One region of the Mesorhizobium sp. M0185 genome, then DNA from elsewhere that is predicted to be linked to it. Evidence: predicted binding sites of a transcription regulator. Region 1 holds the regulator's gene; the other holds the start of a gene.
The links. Region 1 encodes LexA, which represses DNA repair genes until DNA is damaged. Its sites were predicted from a motif close to TGTTCNNNNTGTGTTCNG; they were not measured.

Region 1 (3,484 bases):
GTCGAGCTCGACTGGCATCGCGCCGGGGGTGTGGCAGAGATCCCAGACGATCATCGCCCCGGCTTCCTGAGCCCTGCGCGTCAGCGCCGGCATGTCGCGCAGTTCGCCCGACTTATAGTTGACGTGGTTGACCAGCACCACGGCGGTGCGTTCGTCGATCAGCTCTTCGATGGTCGGCGCGTCGACCCCCGAGAGGCGCAGCAGCGTATCTTTTCGCGTCGAAACCACACCCTCGGCCATGTAGAGGTCCGTCGGAAAACTATCGCCCTCGGCGACGATGACCTGCCGCTCCGGTCGCATGGCCATGGCGGCGTGCAGCAGCTTGTAGATGTTAGCCGATGTCGTGTCGCAGACCACCGTCTGGCCGGCCGCGGCACCGATCAGGCGCCCGAGCTGGTCGCCAAGTTCAAGCGGCATGTTGAACCAGCCGGCCGTGTTCCATGCGCGGATGAGATCATGTGACCATTCTTCGGTCGCGGCCTTGTGCAGTTCATCGAAAGCGGCACGTGAAGCAGCTCCTAGCGAATTGCCGTCGAGATAGATCACTCCTTGCGGCAACACAAAGCGGTCGCGCATCGCGCGCAGCGGATCCGCGGCATCCATCGCCTTTATGGCCACGAGATCGGGAATTCCTGTCATGATTTGTCTGCTCCCCAGGATCCAACGCAACGCCGGACACGCATCGACTGTTCTTCCATTACCTGGTTGCGCGCAGCAAGGCTCCACCGGCGAGAAGCAGCCTGACCAGGCGGTGGAAACCGGGACTTAACCCGAGGTTGGCGTTTTGAGTTCGTTTCGTTCACGGTGCATTGACCAAACCGTACAGTCGATACGGGTTCAATTCCGTGCCTTTTGCCGACCGACGGCCGATGCCAGTGCCGCCTTCTAGGATGCCAGAAGGGCGCAAACGAAAGCAGAATCAAGGCGATGAGGCTCGCGGCGGTGAAAATGCGATACGCCGGTAGGGGACGTCGTTTGTTTCCCGAGCCTTAACGCATTCATTAAACTTTAAACAGTTGCGGAACACAACTGGAACAGATAGTGTTTGTTCTGGGTTTGTTTTTCTGATTCTGTTGGGGGTCGCTATGCTGACACGCAAACAACACGAACTGCTTATGTTCATCCACGAAAGGTTGAAGGAAAGCGGTATCCCGCCTTCCTTCGACGAGATGAAGGAAGCGCTCGACCTGGCTTCCAAATCCGGAATCCACCGGCTGATTACGGCGCTGGAGGAGCGCGGCTTCATTCGCCGTTTGCCCAACCGGGCCCGTGCGCTGGAGGTGCTGCGCCTGCCTGACTCGATCGCCCCCGGCCTCAATGCGGCACGCAAGTTCTCGCCGAGTGTCATCCAGGGCAGTCTTGGGCAAGGCGGTCCTCGGCAAGGCAAGCCGACATCGTCGCGCGTGCCCGCAGCCGGAAATGACGACGATGTCGTCGCCGCCGTTTCGATCCCGGTGATGGGCCGCATCGCCGCCGGTGTGCCGATCGACGCCATCCAGCACCAGACGCATTCGATTTCGGTGCCGCCGGATATGATCATGGGCGGCGAGCATTATGCGCTCGAGGTCAAAGGCGATTCGATGATCGAGGCCGGCATTTTCGACGGCGACACGGTGATCATCCGCAATGCCGATACGGCGAGCCCCGGTGAGATCGTGGTGGCACTGGTCGACGAGGAGGAAGCGACGCTGAAGCGGTTCCGCCGCAAGGGCGCCTCGATCGCCCTGGAAGCCGCCAATCCGGCCTACGAGACGCGCATCTTCGGACCAGACAGGGTCAAGGTGCAGGGCAAGCTCGTCGGACTGATCCGCCGCTACTGAGCCCCGCCCTTGGCGCCGGCTTTGGGGTTGTCGGCCCTGCGGTATGGCGGCAGGCCCCGTGCCGCGCGTGAAAATTTCCGCTGCACGTGCCAGGGCCGGTATGATTTTTCGACCGCGAAACGGATTTCGGCGCGCGTTGCCGCTTGTGGATCGAAGTAGACGGCGGCACTTCCCGCGCGCGCCAGTTGCCGTTTGGTGACGACGAGGACCAGCCGGTCGTAGTAGCAGGGGTTATGGGCGGTGGCGTCGTCGATGACGATCAAGCTGGCAAAGGCGCAGGCTGGCCGCGCAGTATCGCGGTCCTTGGCTTGCGCGATGATCGCGCCGGATGGATGCCTGGCAAGGCAGAGGCCGTCCGTGCAAATGAACGGCATGCCCGGCGGTAGGTCGGCCGGATCGGCAATGTCGAATTGCGGGTCGTTCTGTCCAGGTGTTTCCGGCGCGACGATAGCCTCTGATGTGAGCGCGCGTTTCCAGTTGTCGATGGTGAACTCATTCGGGCGTGCCCGGTTGACCGCGAGTTCACCGCTGCCGATCGGCAGCGCGACCAGCCGTGCGTCCTCCGAGACCAATACGTCGGGTATGCGTGTCTGCGTTGTCGTCAGCAAGCCGGCGAGCGCAAAAGGAAGTGCCGCCAGCCGCAACCAGGTCGTCGCCATGCTGGCAATGACGAGGGCGATCGTCACCAGAAGGACGGATCTCAGCGAAATCAGCCCGACCGCATCGATCGGCGAGCGCTCCGAGATCCACCCGGACAGGGCGATCATCGCCGTCAGCCCCTTGCCCATGACATAGAGGAAAGGGCCATCCGCACCGAACGGCATCGCCAGCGCGCTGAGAACGGCGAAGGGCATGACGACCAGTGACACGATGGGCATGATGGCCAGATTGGCGAACAGGCTGAGCGGCGCCACGCGCTGGAAATGCCATATGGCGAAAAGCGCCGTGGCGCTCCCTGCAATGATCGAGGTCATCGCCAGACCGCACATGCCCAGCAGGACCTTTCGCGTGGCAAAGCGTAGCGGCGACAGCCGCGGCGGCGGCATGGTGGCCCTGCCGGCGCGGTAATCGGACCAGCCTGCATAGGCGCCGACAAGGGCCGCCGTCGCGGCGAAGGACATCTGGAAACTCGGACCGACCACCTCGTGCGGCGACACCAGGATGACCGCGATGGCCGAGATCGCCAGGTTGCGCATGGTGAGCGCGGCCCGGTCGAACAGCACGGCGATAAGCATCACCGCCAGCATGATGAAGCTGCGTTCGGCCGCCACGACAATGCCGGAAAAGACGAGGTAGGCCGCAATCGAAAAAAGCGCGGCGGCCGCGGCATATTTCTTGACCGGCCGTCGCGATGAGAAATCGGGAAACAGCGCGAAGGCACCCCGCAGCAGCGCCATGATGGTGCCGGCGACCAACGCCATATGCAGCCCCGAGATGGAGATGATGTGGTAGATGCCGGTGCGCCGCATCGCTTCGTTGATCTCCTCGGGAATGCCGGCGCGCACGCCGACGATCAGCGCAGCAGCAATCTCGCCCTCGGCACCGCCGATGCGGCTGCGGATATGGTCGGCGATGGATTCGCGCGCGTCTTCGATCGCGGAAGAAAGCTGCGCGGCAAGCGGCATGCTGCCCGACGACACGACTTTCGGATTGCCGAGAAAAAA
Region 2 (3,484 bases), on a different contig from region 1:
GACCTATACCGGCTCGCGCCACGGCAAGCTCGTGTCGATGCCCTATTGGAGCGTTCCCGACAGCGCGTTCGACGATCCCGACGAGATGGCGATCTGGGCGCGTCGCGCCTACGAGGCAGGACGGCGCGCCGGCAAATAGGCTGCGTCATGCTTCGGCAATTCCGGGCCGCATTTCACGCCAGGTCCCGCGCCTCGGGCACGAGCGCCAGCGCTTCGGCAAAGCCAGCGCTGGTGAAGGCGGCACTCTCGACGACGAGCATCGCTGCGGCAATGCCTTCGCGCAGTGCCGCGCGCAGCGTCAGGCCGCGCAGCAGGGCAGCGATCGTGGCGCCTGCCAATGCGTCGCCGGCGCCGGCAGCATCGGTCCGCTTTTGCAGCGGCGGTGGCGAGATCGAGAACGCGCTCAATTCGTCGAAACCGAGCACTGGTTCGTCGCCGGCGGTGATCACGCCGCTTTTCAGCCCGGCGCGTCTCAGGCCGTCGACGATGCCTTGATCGATTTGGACGCCGGCGAGCACGCCGGCCTCGTGCCGGTTCATGAAGGCCATCGCCAGACGGTCGAGCACCGGCGTCAGCCGCGCCGCTTTGTTGGGCGAGACCGCAAGCGCAAACACCGGCTTGCCGGCGGCGAGTGCCGCCAGCCGCTCCAGCGCGGTCGACGGCAAGTTGGCGTCGCACAGCACCGCGTCGGCCGAACCGATCGCTTCCCGCACCTTGGCACGGCGGATCTGCTTGGGAAGCGCCAGCTCGTAGAGCACCATGTCGGCAAGGCCGGCGATCAGCCCGCCGTCGCTGTCGATCAGCATCGTATGGCTTGGCGTTGCTCGGTCGAGGAACACCGCCGACAGGTCGGCAACGCCGGCCTCGGTGACGGCGCGTAAAACCGTGTCGCCAAGGGCATCGCCGCCGCGCACCGAAAGCAGCGAGGCCGAGACGCCGCGTCGCACCGCACAGCGCAAGGCGTTGAAGACGGCACCGCCGACATGCTCGCGCATCGTGCCGGGGTTGGAAGCGGCCGGCACGAAGGCGCCGGCAACCCGGCCGCGCCGCTCGATATAGGCGCCGCCCACGGCCAGGATCGTCGGGGATTTGATCATGCCGTCAAAATGCCCTTTAGCTGTTGCCCGGGGGAGACTAGGTCGCCGGGCGGAACCCTGCAATCGCGGGTCCGATTCGGTTGGTGACGGCAACGGCGCCGCATGCGAGGCGAGACACATCGGAAGCAATAATTGCGAAACAAAAATAGAACAAATAGGGATATGCGTTATTTTTCAAACCCTTGGTGCTCATTGACAAATGAGAACAAATGAGGTACATTCTTTTAAGGATTGCGGGATTGTCCGGCCTCCATTGACGACCACGGGGTGATGTATCATGGCTCAGAATTCTTTGCGGCTTGTAGAGGACAAAGCGGTGGACAAATCAAAGGCTCTGGATGCGGCGCTGTCGCAAATCGAGCGTGCCTTCGGCAAGGGCTCGATCATGCGGCTCGGCGCGAACGAGCAGGTCGTCGAGATCGAAACGGTGCCGACCGGCTCGCTTGGGCTGGACATCGCGCTTGGCGTCGGCGGCCTGCCGCGCGGCCGCATCGTCGAGATCTACGGGCCGGAAAGCTCGGGCAAGACGACGCTGGCGCTGCACACGGTGGCCGAAGCCCAGAAGAAGGGCGGCATCTGCGCCTTCGTCGATGCCGAGCACGCGCTCGACCCGGTCTATGCCCGCAAGCTCGGCGTCGATCTCGAAAACCTGCTGATCTCGCAGCCCGATACCGGCGAGCAGGCGCTGGAGATCTGCGACACGCTGGTGCGCTCCGGCGCCATCGACGTGCTGGTGGTCGATTCGGTGGCGGCGTTGACGCCGCGGGCGGAAATCGAAGGCGAGATGGGCGATTCGCTGCCCGGCCTGCAGGCCCGCCTGATGAGCCAGGCACTGCGCAAGCTCACCGCCTCGATCTCGCGCTCCAACACCATGGTCATCTTCATCAACCAGATCCGCATGAAGATCGGCGTCATGTTTGGTTCGCCCGAGACGACGACCGGCGGCAATGCGTTGAAATTCTATGCCTCGGTCCGCCTCGACATCCGCCGCATCGGCTCGGTCAAGGATCGCGACGAGGTCGTCGGCAACCAGACCCGCGTCAAGGTCGTCAAGAACAAGCTGGCGCCGCCCTTCAAGGTGGTCGAGTTCGACATCATGTATGGCGAGGGCGTCTCCAAGACCGGCGAGCTGGTCGATCTCGGCGTCAAGGCGGGCGTGGTCGAAAAGTCGGGCGCCTGGTTCTCCTACAATTCGCAGCGTCTTGGCCAGGGCCGCGAAAACGCAAAACTGTTCCTGCGCGACAATCCCGACACGGCGCGCGAGATCGAGCTGGCGCTACGGCAGAATGCCGGACTGATCGCTGAGAAATTCCTTGAGAACGGCGGCTCCGAAAGCAGCGACGACGGTTTCGAGGACGACGCTGGGGTGATGTAGGGCAAGCGACGCCTCGCTGAGCCTCAGCCAGGTTTCGATTTGATGTTTTGATTTTGAGTTTGCGTAATCGATGCGTTTCGAACCGCCGGCCCAGGGCCGGCGGTTCGCGTTTGACGGCGAGGCAGACGCATTTCAAGGCGCTGGTGAACGCCGGGATTTGAGCCCATTTGGTGTTTCTGGACAGGCTGCGGTGCGACCGCTAAAAGGCCATGTCTATTTTCCGCCGGCATCCGGCGGTTCTCTCGAAAAGGCAGTATTCATGAGTGGCGTCAACGAGATCCGGTCGGCATTTCTCGACTATTTTCGCAAGGAAGGTCACGAGGTCGTCGCGTCAAGCCCGCTGGTGCCGCGCAACGACCCGACGCTGATGTTCACCAATGCCGGCATGGTGCAGTTCAAGAACGTTTTCACCGGTCTGGAGAAGCGGCCCTATTCGCGCGCCACGACCGCCCAGAAGAGTGTTCGCGCCGGCGGCAAGCACAACGACCTCGACAATGTCGGCTACACCGCGCGCCACCTGACCTTCTTCGAGATGCTCGGCAATTTCTCCTTCGGCGACTATTTCAAGGAGCGGGCCATAGAGCTTGCCTGGAACCTGATCACCAGGGAGTTCGGGCTGAAGAAGGACAAGCTGCTGGTCACCGTCTACCACACCGACGACGAGGCGGCTTCGTACTGGAAGAAGATCGCCGGCCTTTCGGACGATCGCATCATCCGCATCGCGACTTCGGACAACTTCTGGGCGATGGGTGACACCGGGCCTTGCGGGCCGTGTTCGGAGATATTCATCGACCGTGGCGAGCATATCTGGGGCGGCCCTCCCGGCAGCCCCGAGGAGGATGGCGACCGTTTCCTTGAATTCTGGAACCTGGTGTTCATGCAGTACGAACAGGTGACGAAGGAAGAGCGCGTCGACCTGCCGCGTCCGTCGATCGACACAGGCATGGGCCTCGAGCGCATGGCTTCCATCCTGCAAGGCGTTGAAAGCGTCTTCGAAACCGACCTGTTCCGC

Region 2: the regulator LexA is predicted to act here: its motif matches at 1,233-1,250, upstream of recA (recombinase RecA).

The regions. Positions count from the first base shown of each region.
Region 1 is NZ_JAMYSY010000003.1:191,984-195,467, reverse strand. Features, by position in the region: partial or broken gene kynU (kynureninase) at 1-639, opposite strand, end outside; gene lexA (transcriptional repressor LexA) at 1,086-1,820, shown strand; gene NKJ20_RS04090 (ComEC/Rec2 family competence protein) at 1,814-3,484, opposite strand, start outside.
Region 2 is NZ_JAMYSY010000020.1:52,046-55,529, reverse strand. Features, by position in the region: gene NKJ20_RS17655 (TfoX/Sxy family protein) at 1-139, shown strand, start outside; gene NKJ20_RS17650 (PfkB family carbohydrate kinase) at 174-1,097, opposite strand; gene recA (recombinase RecA) at 1,375-2,472, shown strand; gene alaS (alanine--tRNA ligase) at 2,732-3,484, shown strand, end outside.